DNA from 3 places in the Paraburkholderia sp. NPDC080076 genome. Region 2 is predicted to be linked to each of the others. Evidence: riboswitches for the same ligand, from Rfam matches in the RefSeq annotation. Region 2 holds a riboswitch; each other region holds the start of a gene.
What was found. A riboswitch is a leader RNA that binds a small molecule or an ion and turns the genes downstream of it on or off. The one in region 2 is predicted to bind manganese.

Region 1: linked by a shared signal. The riboswitch ahead of ACQKRQ_RS11485 (sodium:calcium antiporter) and the one ahead of ACQKRQ_RS14365 (TMEM165/GDT1 family protein) in region 2 are both predicted to bind manganese.
Region 3: linked by a shared signal. The riboswitch ahead of mntP (manganese efflux pump MntP) and the one ahead of ACQKRQ_RS14365 (TMEM165/GDT1 family protein) in region 2 are both predicted to bind manganese.

The regions. Positions count from the first base shown of each region.
Region 1 covers NZ_JBNNWQ010000002.1:929,698-934,205, reverse strand. The annotation lists gene ACQKRQ_RS11495 (hypothetical protein) at 1-176, opposite strand, end outside; gene ACQKRQ_RS11490 (HAD family hydrolase) at 710-1,777, shown strand; gene ACQKRQ_RS11485 (sodium:calcium antiporter) at 1,860-2,870, opposite strand; yybP-ykoY riboswitch at 2,962-3,125, opposite strand; tRNA gene ACQKRQ_RS11480 (tRNA-Arg) at 3,199-3,274, opposite strand; gene ACQKRQ_RS11475 (c-type cytochrome) at 3,550-4,446, shown strand.
Region 2 covers NZ_JBNNWQ010000003.1:458,646-463,153, forward strand. The annotation lists gene ACQKRQ_RS14340 (low affinity iron permease family protein) at 1-471, shown strand, start outside; gene ACQKRQ_RS14345 (hypothetical protein) at 621-872, shown strand; gene ACQKRQ_RS14350 (hypothetical protein) at 1,020-1,253, opposite strand; gene ACQKRQ_RS14355 (hypothetical protein) at 1,628-1,819, opposite strand; gene ACQKRQ_RS14360 (hypothetical protein) at 1,818-2,045, shown strand; gene ACQKRQ_RS14365 (TMEM165/GDT1 family protein) at 2,204-2,794, opposite strand; yybP-ykoY riboswitch at 2,804-2,986, opposite strand; gene ACQKRQ_RS14370 (TonB-dependent receptor) at 3,519-4,508, shown strand, end outside.
Region 3 covers NZ_JBNNWQ010000011.1:161,047-165,554, forward strand. The annotation lists gene ACQKRQ_RS33920 (bifunctional diguanylate cyclase/phosphodiesterase) at 1-1,062, shown strand, start outside; gene ACQKRQ_RS33925 (hypothetical protein) at 1,500-1,871, shown strand; gene ACQKRQ_RS33930 (pyrimidine/purine nucleoside phosphorylase) at 1,999-2,319, opposite strand; gene mntP (manganese efflux pump MntP) at 2,465-3,034, opposite strand; yybP-ykoY riboswitch at 3,044-3,210, opposite strand; gene ACQKRQ_RS33940 (potassium transporter Kup) at 3,606-4,508, shown strand, end outside.

The sequences.
Region 1 (4,508 bases), on a different contig from region 2:
GCACTCGCGCCGAATACGCTCGGCGTGTAGTAATTCTGGATGTTGAATGAGGCGGCGAGATTGAGCGGGTTATTGCTTTTATTGGCGTCGTCGGCGGATGCCTGAGCGAAGACCGGCGACGATACGAACGCGGCAGCGCATAATGCCCCCGCCCCAAACACGCAGCTGTAACCCATTATCGAGCCTCGTTTTCTGGCCATTTCTTATAGGCGAGCACCTGCCTTTGCCTGACGCGAAATCATTTCAAAGGGATGGCGTTCGGGTGACTGATTTAAATCGAATTCATCTCGCGCGCGTGGTCGCGCGTCCGGGCAGCCATGCGCAGCCGGACGCGATGTCACGCAAATAACCCGCGTTATGTCGCTTGAACATCTGGAAAGACGGCGCAGCTGGATACACGGCTTGCATGAGCGCTCCTTGAAACGAGAGACGCCGCATCAAACGAAGCATGCGGAAAGAAGAAGATTCACCACGCTGGCATGGTTAGGAATACTAGCAACGATTCTGGAAATTACAGAGATAAATTTGTAACACGGCTGAAAGCCAGATCAATCGGGTCCGACTTCCCCGCTTATTCAATTGGCATTTTTTATGGCGGAACAGGCTCAACCGTCATGTCGAAAAAATCCCACAAGGGCTGCAATAACCGCTTTGGCCTATTAGACTTGCGCTCGCTTGAATTCGACCCACCGCTTTCGATGAGGCTTTCATGATTCGCACGTTGCACCGGTACTGCATTGCCTTCACAGTTGTCCTGCTTTCCGCTTGCTCCGTGACGCCGCGCCAGGACGCCATGTCGCAGACCGGTGCAGCGACGGCCGCCGGGTTGGCGTCATGGAACGACACGAAGACCAAACGCTCTATCGTCGACTTCGTCACGCTGGTGACGACGCCCGAGTCCAAGGACTTCATCCCGCGCGCCGACCGGATTGCCGTGTTCGATAACGACGGCACGCTGTGGCCGGAGCAACCGGCCTCGGTGCAACTGGTGTTCGCGCTGCAACGTGTGAAGACGGTGGCCGCGCGGCATCCGGAATGGAAGCGTCAGGAACCGTTCCGCTCGATCCTCAAAGGCAATCTCAAGAATGTGGCGGCAAGCGGCGACGCCGGTTCGATGCGGGTGTTGGCGGCGGCCCACGCCGGCCTGACGGGCGACCAGTTCGCCGCACTCGTGCACGAATGGTTCGATGCCGCGAGCGACCCGCGCTTCAACCGGCCTTACGTCGATCTCGCGTATCAGCCCATGCTCGAGTTGCTCGCCTATCTGCGCGCGAACGGCTTCAAGACCTATCTGGTGACGGGCGGCGACGTCGAGTTCGTCCGCGACGTGGCTCAGCGCATGTACGGCATTCCGCCCGAGCAGGTGATCGGCAGCACCGTGAAGTATCGCTACGGCCAGAGCAACGGCGCGGTCTCGCTGACGCGCCTCGCGCAAGTCGACACGCTGGTCGACGGCTCGGCCAAGCCGCTTGCCATCGATCGCGTGATCGGCCGGCGTCCGGTGATCGCGTTCGGTAACGCGGACGGCGACGCGCCGATGCTCGAATGGACCTCGGCAGGCGACGGCCCGCGCCTCGCGGCGCTCGTGCATCACACAGACGCGCAACGCGAATACGCGTACGACCGCGCGGCGAAGAGCGGCAAGCTCGACAAAGGTCTGGACGAGGCCGGCGCGAAAGGCTGGCTCGTCGTCGATATGAAAGATGATTGGAAGACCGTGTTCAAGCCTGAAGGCGCGACGACGGCAGCGGCGCCGGCGACGCCCCCGGCGAACTGAGCCTGAACCGCTGAAGGCCACTCGTAAGCGGCCTTCAGCGGTTGTTAGAGTTGTCGCGCAATGTATGGCTTTAGCGCCGCGTCTAGCGACTCAGCGTAATCGCCAGATATGTGGCATAGAGCACGCCGCAAACCAGCAACGCCCACACCGGCACGCCGCGCTCGCGCACGTTGAGCCGCAGCCACGCCGCCGACGCGAGCGTGATCACGATGCCGGTCACCACTTCGATGCGCGGCACCCACGGCGTCAGCAGAATACCGATCGCTGGCAGCAAGGTGCCTTGGAACACCATCGCGCCGGTGATGTTGCCGAACGCCAGCGTGTCCTTGCCGCGGCGAATCCACAGAATGCTGTTGACCTTCTCGGGCAACTCGGTGGCGATCGGAATGATCAGCAGCGAGAGCAGCAGCGGCGACACCCCAAGCGCCTGCGACACGCCGCGCACACCATGGATGAAGCCTTCCGCGCCCCACACCAGCAGCGCGACGGCCAGCGCCAGTTGCACCACGATGGTCGCGAGATTGGTCGGCACGCCAAGGCGCGCGATCAGCATCTTGCCCGGCGCTTCGGTGCCGTGACCGGCATCGACCAGATCATTCGATGCGCGGAAGGTCATCACCACATAAGTGACGTACACGCCGACCAGCGCCACGCTGAAGAACGCGCGCACCATCATCTGCTCGTGCGGCACGTACATCGCTGCGGCAGCCAGCACGAACGCGCACAGGAAATAGTTGAGGTCGCGCGTGAAACCCGTACGCTCTGGCGCGACCCAGCCGCGCGCGCCGCGTGAACCGAGAATCGCGAGCGTCATGAGGAAGGTGGAGAGGGTGGAGAGCATCAGCGGCGCGCCGAGAATCGCGCCGACGCCGATCTCCTGATTGACCGCGCTATCCGTCGTGCCGCCGGCGATCGCGAGCAGCGGCACTAGCGTCTCGGGCAACGCTGTGCCGACAGCGGCGAATAGCGAACCCGTTACGCCTTCGGAAATCTTGAGGCGTTCGCCCAGATGCTCGAGCGCATTGGTGAAGAGCTCGGCCGCCACCAGAATGACGACCAGCATGATGCCAAGTTCGAACAGGAGACCGGTCATGCGCGGCGCTCCGCATACACGCAGAAGCAGCGGCGCGGCGGACGGGCGGAAGGGGAGACTGGCAGGGTACGACGATGTTTCACAGGGCAACTCCGCGGTCGGACGTAGATGACAAACCAATGACGCACCGCCGCCCGTCCGACCAGAACGAGGCAGTGCGTCAATGGTCTCGCCAAACCGACGCGGTCGAACGCGCCATGACCCGCAGGCCAAGTATGTTGACGCGCTCTCCTTCAAAGGATGAAGGAAGTCGGGACACGACGAGGCCGCAAAAAACAAAAGGGCTTAGCGCATTCTGCGTAAGCCCTTGAACGAGATCGACTCTCTATGGTGCGCCCGGCTGGGATCGAACCAGCAACCCCTGCCTTCGGAGGGCAGTACTCTATCCATTGAGCTACGGGCGCTTCAACACGAAAGCGCGGCAACCAGAACGGATGCGACGCCAAAGCGAGACCGAAAGGATACCCGGTTTCGGCCACACCGTCCACCGGACGGCCCCAATCACCGGGTCCGGCGGCTTTCCGACAACCCTCGCGATGCGGGTAAACGCCTGCTGAACACCCCGCCGCGCCCCTCGCCGCCGTCGAAATGTTCCGTCTATAATCGTCCGTGGCTGATTAAAGAACAAGAAGTTGCCGTCACGCTGTACCGCTCACATACCCACGGAGACGAGACAAGCATGAGCGAAGCACCACACGGAGCCCCGATCAAAACCCCCGGACAGCTCGTCGCCGCGATCATTGCCAGTTTTGCGGTACCGATCGTCATCATCGTTCTGCTAGTGATCTACGTCGACAATTCGACGCGCACCGGCGCCGGCACCGACTCTCTCTCCGAAGCCGAGGTCACCGCCCGCATCAAGCCGTTCGCCCAGGTCGACATTCGCGACGCCAACGCGCCGCGCGTCTACAAGAGCGGCGAGGAAGTCTACAAGGCCGTGTGCTCCGCGTGTCACGCGTCGGGTGCGGCAGGCGCGCCGAAATTTACCAATGCCGCCGACTGGGCGCCGCGCATCGCGCAAGGCTTCGACACGCTGCTGCACACTGCCCTCACCGGTAAAGGCGCGATGCCGCCGCGCGGCGGCACCAGCCCGGACGACTACAGCGATTTCGAGATCGCCCGCGCGGTCGCCTATATGGCCAACAATTCGGGCGGAAGCTTCCCTGAACCGGCTCAGCCGGCAGCAGGCGCCGCTGCGGCGTCCGGTGCAGCGGCCGCGGCGCCGGCCGGCGCTTCCGACGCGGGCGCGGCTCAGGCCGCCGCAGCGATGGCCGCCATGGCCAGCGTGCCGCAAGCGGCCGCGCCGGCAGCGGGCGGCACGCAAAGCGCGGACGCGTCGCAAGCCGGCAAGGCGTTGTATCAGCAGGTTTGCCAGGCCTGTCACGCGGCTGGCGTGCTGAACGCACCGAAGTTCGGCGACAAGGACGCCTGGGCACCGCGTCTGAAAGAGCCAATGGACACGGTCTATAACTACGCGCTGCACGGCAAGGGCGCGATGCCTCCGAAGGGCGGCTCGACTGCCTCCGACGCGGACGTGAAGGCCGCCGTCGACTACATGGTCAGCGCGGTGAAGTAAGACGCACCGCTCGCGGCGTTTGCCGCGTGACAAAAAATCCCTGCACCGTGGCGACGCGGCGC
Region 2 (4,508 bases):
GACACCGTTCCAGACACATCGAGTCCTGCCTACGCCGGCCGTCACCCGCTAACGCGTGTATTCGACCGGTTTGCAAGCCTCGTCACGCGATGGGCCGGATCACCCGCTGCGTTCTCTCTCGCCGTGCTGACAGTCGTTGCCTGGGTGGTTACGGGGCCTATCTTTCACTACTCGGACGGATGGCAACTTGTCATCAACACCGGGACCACCATCGTTACGTTTCTGATGGTCTTTCTGATCCAGCAGAGCCAGAACAAAGACAGCGTCGCGTTGCATCTGAAGCTGAATGAGCTGCTTTCCTCGCATCGAGCCGCAAACAACAATCTGATCGGCATCGAGGACGCGTCTGAGGAAGAACTCCGAAGGCTGGCAGCAGCTTACCTACGTTTGTCCACTCAGTGTGATGCTCAAGGTTCGCCCGGAAAGGGCGGCGTAGTAGAGGGACTTGCCGGGCATCCCGTCGAGAGTTGACTTCAGTGCTGGCGAACAGTGTCGCGCGAAGCGTTGCATCAACGTTTCATGGCTCGCTTTTGTGAGCGGGCGTTCAGGGTGGAAGGCGAGTCGCTCGCCCGGTTTAGGCGATTGCGTGGGGCTGTGCCGGGAGCCTCGGAAAGGAGGGTGTGGAGATCGCCGACGAAGCGGCCGAAGCGCGCAGGCAACGAATTACCGCTTGGTATTCGATGATCACTCACCGTTTTTGGCGTTGGCCATTGCCGCGCATAGCCATGCCGAGCGCGTCACGGACCGTGCTCAAGCCTCTATACGCATACGCTGTCGGCCATCAACATCTGGATGTGGACATGCGACAGCGAAATTTTCGTTTCGCCCATATCGACACTATCCAAATGGAAATCACCACATGGACGCTTTAACGGCCATATGTGCGATTCGCGGTGCATCACTGCACCATTGCAATTGTCGTTTCCACTTTATCTGGCATGCGGGAGCATGTCCGTACGGTGCCGTACCGCGAAAGCCTTGTTTCTCGCGTGGAAATGGACAACGACGCTGCGAGGCATTCATACGTGGCGAATCAAGATCGAGTTCCGCCGCAGGCCCGTGAATATCCAGTTCCTACGGGCATTTCCCGTGTGCCTGATCCATCGTTTGGTCGTTACGAATTGAGCCGAGTCCGTGTCGCGCTCCTTTTCTTCCACAACCACTGGCATGCCATCATCCGTCGCATTTTCCGCGGCTTCTCTTCGCCTTCTGTTTTCTTCCAATTCCTCTGTATTGACCTGATCATCATTCATGATTCTCTCCTACCAAAAGAAAACGGCTTCACCAACGGGATGTCGGCATCCGTCCCATAGCGTCGGCGACGGGGCACATACGTAGTTCGGGGCACGCTCTTCTTTGCACGTCAGCGCGTACGATCTTTTTCGTACACGAAGTGCCGCCGGCATCGACGTCCGGAATAGTTGCGTTGCACCGACCGAAGCAACGAGTGAAAGCGGCGAGACACGATTCGGACAGGACGATACAGAAACGCGTTCGCTGAGCCAGTGGCAAGTGCCGCCGTTGACTCTTCAGGCCCTGCAGTCAGTGTGCGAATCCGAAACGGCCGCGTGCCGCATGCCAGTAGGCTTGCCGGTCAATCAAGTGGATGTGGTCAGAGACCTCGGCGTCAACGCTCTGCCGACGGCGCTGAATAGCGCCACTTGCTTGCGTTTGAATCGATGCGGGCATCATTGACGCGTCGTTTTTCCGCCCGTGCACGATCCGCCTGTTCGAGGGAGAGTGCTTGTGCCTGACGCGACAGAGCATATTCGCTCACGTTGCCAGACGTACGTGCTGCATTTTTGATTTGTGATCGCATGATGATTCCAGAACAAGGGACACTAAGTGCGACCCATGTACTGACTGTATACCCATCGCCCGATGCAAGCACGCTTTCCTTTACAAAGGTGAAAACCGGAACGGTAGGGCTGCTTTTTTCTCGAACGCGCAACGGCACGCTGGAAATCTTCGGCAACGCATCCTTTCGCGTGTTTGCAAAAGGTGTTCATCAAAACAGTGCCCGCGAGGCAGTGCGGGCACTTTGACTCTTTAGCGTTCGTCAGAGCGTGTTTATCAGCCGTGCTGAAGTAACTGGTCCAACATCGTAGGCAACAGATTTCGGGGCCGGCTCTGTGATCTTGGAGGGCATCTCAGGCGACCGCGGACGGCACGCGCCTCGATCATACAAAAGCAACCCTTCGACCTAGAACAGCGGGTGCTCGTGCGGATATAGCGCCGTCCTGAGGGCAAAGCCACCGAGGACAACGAAGATGACGGCGGCCAGAATGTGGACCGCCTTGGTTGGCAGACGGTCGGCGAACTTGTGCCCCAGGTAGATGACGGGCACGTTTGCCAGCATCATGCCGAGCGTGGTGCCGGCGACCACCCCGAAGAACTCGTGAAATCGCGCAGCCAGAGCGATCGTTACGATCTGCGTCTTGTCACCCATTTCGGCCAGAAAGAACGTTAGAGCCGTGGTGCCGAACACGCCCATCGGATGCCTGGTCGACACCGCCTCGGCACCGTCGAGCTTGTCGGGGATCAGAATCCAGACGGCCATGACGGCAAATGATGCGACGACCGCCCAGTTCAGGATCGTGGGGCTCAGAACGCTCGCGAGCCATGCCCCCAACGCGCCGGACGCCGCATGATTGACGAGCGTTGCGACAAAGACGCCGAGAATAATCGGAATGGGCTTGCGATATCTGGCAGCGAGCACCAAGGACAGCAGTTGGGTCTTGTCGCCGATTTCGGCTAGGCCGACCACGCTGGTCGAAACGAGGAACGATTGCATAGGTTGTGGGCCGGGCCGCGCAATAAGTACGCGATGACGCGCATTCCGGCGACCCGGTCAGGTCGGAATGCGAGTCATCGGTCTTGCCAGGCATAGTGCTGTGCACGCCATGGCGGTCTGTCGACCACCAAGTATGTTGACGGGCACCCTCGAACATTGCGCTCGAGGCGGCTACTCCCCAATGAGAGGGGCGATTCTACAGTGTCCTGGCCCGGTAACGCAAATCGTCAGCTTTCCGAAAGCCAGTGCGTCGAGACGGAACGGCGTGAGGTTACGAATGCGGAATCTGGCAGACGGAGGCAAGGGCGCCAGTTAAGGGCGAGCATTGGGGCCGTTGTAACCGACTGTAATTGGTGGCGCTCGTCCAGCGGGAATAAAAATCCTACCGATACCGTTCACAGGGAGCCGTCATGGTTCCCTTTCGCTTTGTCAGCCAGACGCGGGCAAGAGCGGGCGACGAGTTGCAACGGCACGAAGTGGACTTCCACGGCAGATTCCGTCGACGGGGGTCTCAACCTTGAATAACAGGAAGAAAAATCAGATTTCTTATGAATATAAATCGTAATGATTTGCATTCTGAAGAAGGATTTCTATGCGGACGCGCTTGCGTTGGCAGCCGCTACGTAGGGGCGCAAGCAGGGTCGCGAACCGGCAACAGACAAATGAGACAGGAGAATGAAACGTGAAGAAAGTGGATGTCCGAAGGTTTGGGAAAAGGGCGAGCGTGGGACTGACCACTTCACTTATTGCACTGACGCTGGCGCATTCGGCTGCGGCACAGGACTCACTGCCATCGGGCGGCGAACAGGACGGTGTCGCCGACGCGCCGACACTGCCGCCCGTACAGGTTCGCGCGGCAACACCCGGGCAAGTCATTCAGGACGATAACGTGAACGACCCAGACCAGGTTGCCGCCGTAAGCAAGACAGGAACCGCGCTCAAGGATTTGCCGGCAAGCGTGCAGGTGATCCCGCGCGCGCTGATGACCGAGCAGGGCGCGACGATGCTTCGGCAAGGCGTCAGCAACGCCAGCGGTGTGAATGTCGGTGGTCAGGATACGAAGGGCTATTACGACCATTTTCTGATTCGCGGCCTGAACGCGCAGATCTACAACGACGGATTCTCCGACGGAGACCTTTTGGGCGGCATCTCGCATTCGTTGAACGGTGTCGAGCACATCGAGATTCTGGAAGGCCCGGGGTCGGCGCTGTTCGGCAGTGGTCCGCCGGGAGGCACGATCAATATCGTCCACTACACGCCATCTTCCGACTTCCACTACGGCGGCAATATACAGTCGGGCTCGTTTGGCACGATCTCCGGTAGCGGCTACGTGACGGGACCAACAGGCATATCGGGGTTGAACTATCGGGTCGATGCAACCGTATCGCGTTCCGATGGATTTCGCGATCTGGCGAGCCGTGACGAGGAAATCAGACCCGCCTTCGAATGGAAGCTCGACAATCACAAGATCAATTTCTCACTCGATGCGCGCGACATTCACGAAACGCCTGACTCGTATGGTCTGATCTATTTTCATGGCTCACCCATCACGAACGTATCAATCGATTCGAAGTATTCGACGCCCTTTGCGTTCGCGCGCGGCGACTACGTCCGCCCGACGCTCACCGACGAGTGGAAGGTCAATGACTTTCTGACTATCAATAACCGCTTCTCGTATTTGCACCGAAGCCTCGATGTGCTCGGCAATGGCGAT
Region 3 (4,508 bases), on a different contig from region 2:
GTGGTGCTCGGCAACCTGCACAAGAACCGGCAGGAGGCGGCCAACCAGACGGAGGCCGTGGGCGAAAGAATTCTCGCCGTTCTGGGTAGTCCCTATCACCTTGGCAAAATCGAATACCGCACTAGCGCAAGCATCGGCGCCACCGTGTTCAGAGGGCATCAGGCGTCGATCGACGAGCTTCTCAAGCAGGCCGACCTCGCTATGTACAAGTCCAAGGAAAGAGGACGCAATGCCGTGCGTTTCTTCGATCCGGACATGCAGACCGTCGTGGTGCAGCGCGCCGCGCTGGAAGCGGGGTTGCGCAATGCCATCGAGGACAATCAGTTTCTGCTCCATTATCAGGCGCAGGTCGTCGGTACTCGTGTAACCGGCGCGGAAGCGCTGGTGCGCTGGCAGCATCCGCAGCGCGGTGTCGTGCCGCCTGCCGAGTTCATTCCGCTGGCCGAAGAAACCGGATTGATCCTTGCGCTGGGAAGCTGGGTGCTGGAGGCTGCCTGCGCGCAACTGGCGCAATGGGCTGCGCGGCCGGATATGGCGCATCTCACGATTGCGGTCAACGTCAGCGCCCAGCAGTTCCGCGAAGCTGACTTCGTGGACAACGTATTGACGATCATCGCTCGAACCGGCGCGCGGCCCGACAGGTTGAAACTGGAACTGACGGAGAGCGTGTTGGTCGACAACGTGCAGGACATCATCGAGAAGATGGGCGCGCTGAAAGCGAAAGGCATTGTCTTCGCACTGGACGACTTTGGCATCGGCTATTCGTCGCTGTCCTATTTGAAGCGACTGCCGTTGGACCAGTTGAAAATAGACCGCTCATTCGTGCGAGACGTGCTCGTCGATCCCAACGACGCTGTGATTGCCAGGACCATCGTGGCACTGGCGCGCAGCCTCGGTTTGGGCGTGATCGCCGAAGGAGTCGAAACGGAGGCTCAGCGGGATTTCCTCGCGGCAGCGGGATGCTACGCGTATCAGGGCTATTATTTCTGCCGCCCGATTCCCATCGAGGGTTTTGAAGCGATGTTGAGCAGCGTCGAGACGCGTCAGTGCGTGGCGGAGTGAGTGAGAGATAAAATGACGCGTCATCAGTAGCGCAACGTTGACGCAAGCGCTCGTAGAAACATAGCCTCGGCGTCTGGGCGATCCATACACTTCGTGCGGTTTTCGCCCTCTACATACCTCGGCGTCTTCCTACAAGCGCTTGCGGCAACCGTCTACGAAACCTCGCTCGGTGTCACCTCGAGATTCTGTCATCAACCGTATAACGAACGTATATAACCGCAGGGTGAATGCTGTTAATACGGCGTATCGAAACGCGCGACGAGTCCCGGATGCAGCCAGGTCAATCTGTGGCGCATGTCTCGCTGTTTCGCTCAACCAGCATGCCTTCTTTATCAAGAAGCTCGTGCTTTATACAAGGGATTTAGGTACAGGCCGATATCATCGCTCCGCTTGATGCCACTGCTTTAAAGCCAGGCGTCATTCTTGGGAGAAAAATCATGTTTGATATTGGAAAAGAGTATTCTCGGGAAGATATTCATCGGGTGACGGGAGGATGCAAACAGGCATTCTTGCCCGTGAAGGGCGGCAAGGTCGTCGCTGCGCGATTGCGTCAGGATCTCAACCCGTATGCACCGGATGTGATCGTCTGCGATGGCAGCGCCGCTGCACGAGCGGCAGGCCGAACGCTCGCGCGACAGACCGACCCACTGCCTGTTTTTGTCCGAACAGCGACTGATCGATTCCGTTACATGGGCGAGTACGTCACCGAGGAATCGTTTACTGCTCCGATCGACTACGCCAAGTACGTGCAGAACACTGGCTTTACGCTTGGTCAGATTTCGCGCGTGATCAAGATGAAGCGCCGTTGATCTCAACGGAAGCTTCGATTCGGAATCGTCTTTTCGTCGGTTGGGTTGCGGCTCGTGCCCAACCGGCGATCATCGATCACACGCTTGAATGCGTGCGCCGTACCAATGTCGTACGACGCGACACGTTTTACAGATAGCTGCAGACGTAGTCGAGTGTTTCGATCACGTCGATATCGAAGCGGCTTTTCCCGGGCACCGAAAACGACTCGCCCGCACCATACGTCTTCCACTCGTCACTGCCTTCGAGGCGGATGCGGCATTGGCCGGCCTGCACTTCCATGAGTTCCGGCGCATCAGTGCCGAAGTTCAGCGCGCCGGGCAGGATCACGCCAAGCGTTTTGCGCGTGCCGTCGGCAAAGAGAACGGTGTGCGAGACACACTTGCCGTCGAAGTAGACGTTGGCTCGTTTAACAATGGAAACCTGATCGAATTGCGTTGCGGCCGTCATGCCAATCTTCCTCTGGGTTGTCGTGGGTGGATGCGTTTGCGCGGACTTCAGGTCGGACGCAAGCCCGCCATGATACAGGCGGCGCGCGCGCCAGTCGTCGATTGCGCCGCAAGAGGTGGAGCAGCCGGCGGCCGTCAACCACCGTCTAGCCGATGATCTTCAGATGCTCAGCCAGGATAGTGCTGCCAATACCAATCAGCACGACGCCACCCGCCAACTCTGCACGCCTACCGGCCACATGCCCGATGACACGGCCAAGCATCACACCGATCGTGACCATTGTCATGGTGGCGAGCCCGATCGCGGCGGCAGTGGAATAGATGTTGACGTCCACGAAGGCGAGGCCCGCACCGACCGCCATGGCATCGATACTCGTGGCAAAGCCGGTCAGCGCCAGTAACCAGAACGAATGAGTCGACGGCTTCGCCGCCTCGATTTCCTTGGCGGCAAAGCTATTGAAAACCATGCGGGCGCCGAGGACCAGCAACAGCGCAAACGCGATCCAGTGATCCCATGCGGAAACGTATTGCGCTGCAGCTTTGCCGAGGAACCATCCGACCAGGGGTGTCAGCGCTTCGATGACGCCGAAGATGAGTCCCGTCCTGACAGCCTCACGCCAATGAGGACGTTTGAGCGTGGCGCCTTTGCCGATTGCGGCCGCAAAGGCGTCGGTGGACATGGCGAAAGCAAGGAACAGCGTTGCGACAGGATTCATGAGAGGAGGGCTCGAGGTCGGGCGGAAAACCGCGACACACCTCCGCGCCCGACCGGTCGCGTGGTGTGTCGATGGTCTTGCCAACCAAAGGGCTACCTGCACCACGGTCTGCGCGACCGAGAATGTTGACGCAGGCGCTTCTGGGTAGAAGCCGGCTACTCCCCAAAGACAGGTGCGAGCATATCACACCGAAAGCCTTATGTAATACGGATCGCGCCTCGCGTATGTGGAGACGAAATAAATCTGTCGCCACTTCATGTATCAGTAGCGTGGCAATCGGCCGATGGTATATGTTGAATTAGTGGCACACCGTCCTTCAGGAAAAGAGACAGGTCACGTTCGCGGAAGGCAGGTACGCAAAACATCAGAACAATACGAATGCGCGTCCGGCGACAGGGCAACGGGACGCCCGTTCCTCGTACGGAAGTTGCTTCGGCGGCGCTGACTGTTGCGTGGGGACGCAGGCGACTCCTCGAAAAAAACGAGGCCTGACAAGAGCATGAATCGGTTCCGCACGTGCATCGGCCAATGCCAATTGTTGCACCGCGAGAACGCGAAACTGGAGCGAGACATGAGCCAGTCAGTATCCGCCGCGCCCGATGCGGGCCATTCCGGCGGGCGCGGGCATCAGCGGCCGGCGATGCCCGCACTCGCGCTTGCAGCATTGGGTGTGGTGTATGGCGATATCGGCACCAGTCCACTCTATACGCTGCAGACGGTGTTCGATCCAGTCAACGGACTGTCGCTCAACGCGCTAAACGTGGTCGGCATTGTCTCGCTGATCGTCTGGTCGCTGATCGTCGTCGTCTCGCTCAAATACGTCACGTTAATTCTGCGCGCGAACAATCACGGCGAAGGTGGGATCATGGCGCTGCTGGCGCTGGCCGCGTCGTCGGTTGCCACGCGGCCGCGCTTGCGCCATATGTTGCTGGGTGTCGGCATCATGGGTGCAGCACTCTTTTACGGCGACAGTGTGATCACGCCGGCGATCTCGGTGTTGAGCGCGGTCGAGGGTCTTCAGGTCGCCGCGCCGTTTCTCAAGACCTGTGTGATTCCCGTGACGCTGGTTGCGCTGGTCACATTGTTCCTGATGCAGAAGCGCGGCACAGCCGGTATCGGCATCGTGTTCGGACCGGTAATGGTGCTCTGGTTCATCGTGCTTGCCGTGGTGGGCGTCATCAACTTGATGCGCGCGCCCGCAATTCTCGTCGCGCTCAATCCGCTCACGGGGCTGGCGTTTTGCCTGCATCATCGGTGGCTGGCGTTCGTTGCTTTGGGTGCGGTCGTTCTGTCCTTGACCGGCGCGGAAGCGCTCTATGCGGACATGGGACATTTCGGCGCGAGGCCGATCCGGCTGACGTGGTTCGGCCTCGTGTTTCCCGCGCTTGCGTTGAACTATCTGGGGCAGGGCGCGTTGCTGCTTGCCGATCCGGGCGCGCTGCAAAATCCGTTCTACAAACTGTTTCCGCAATGG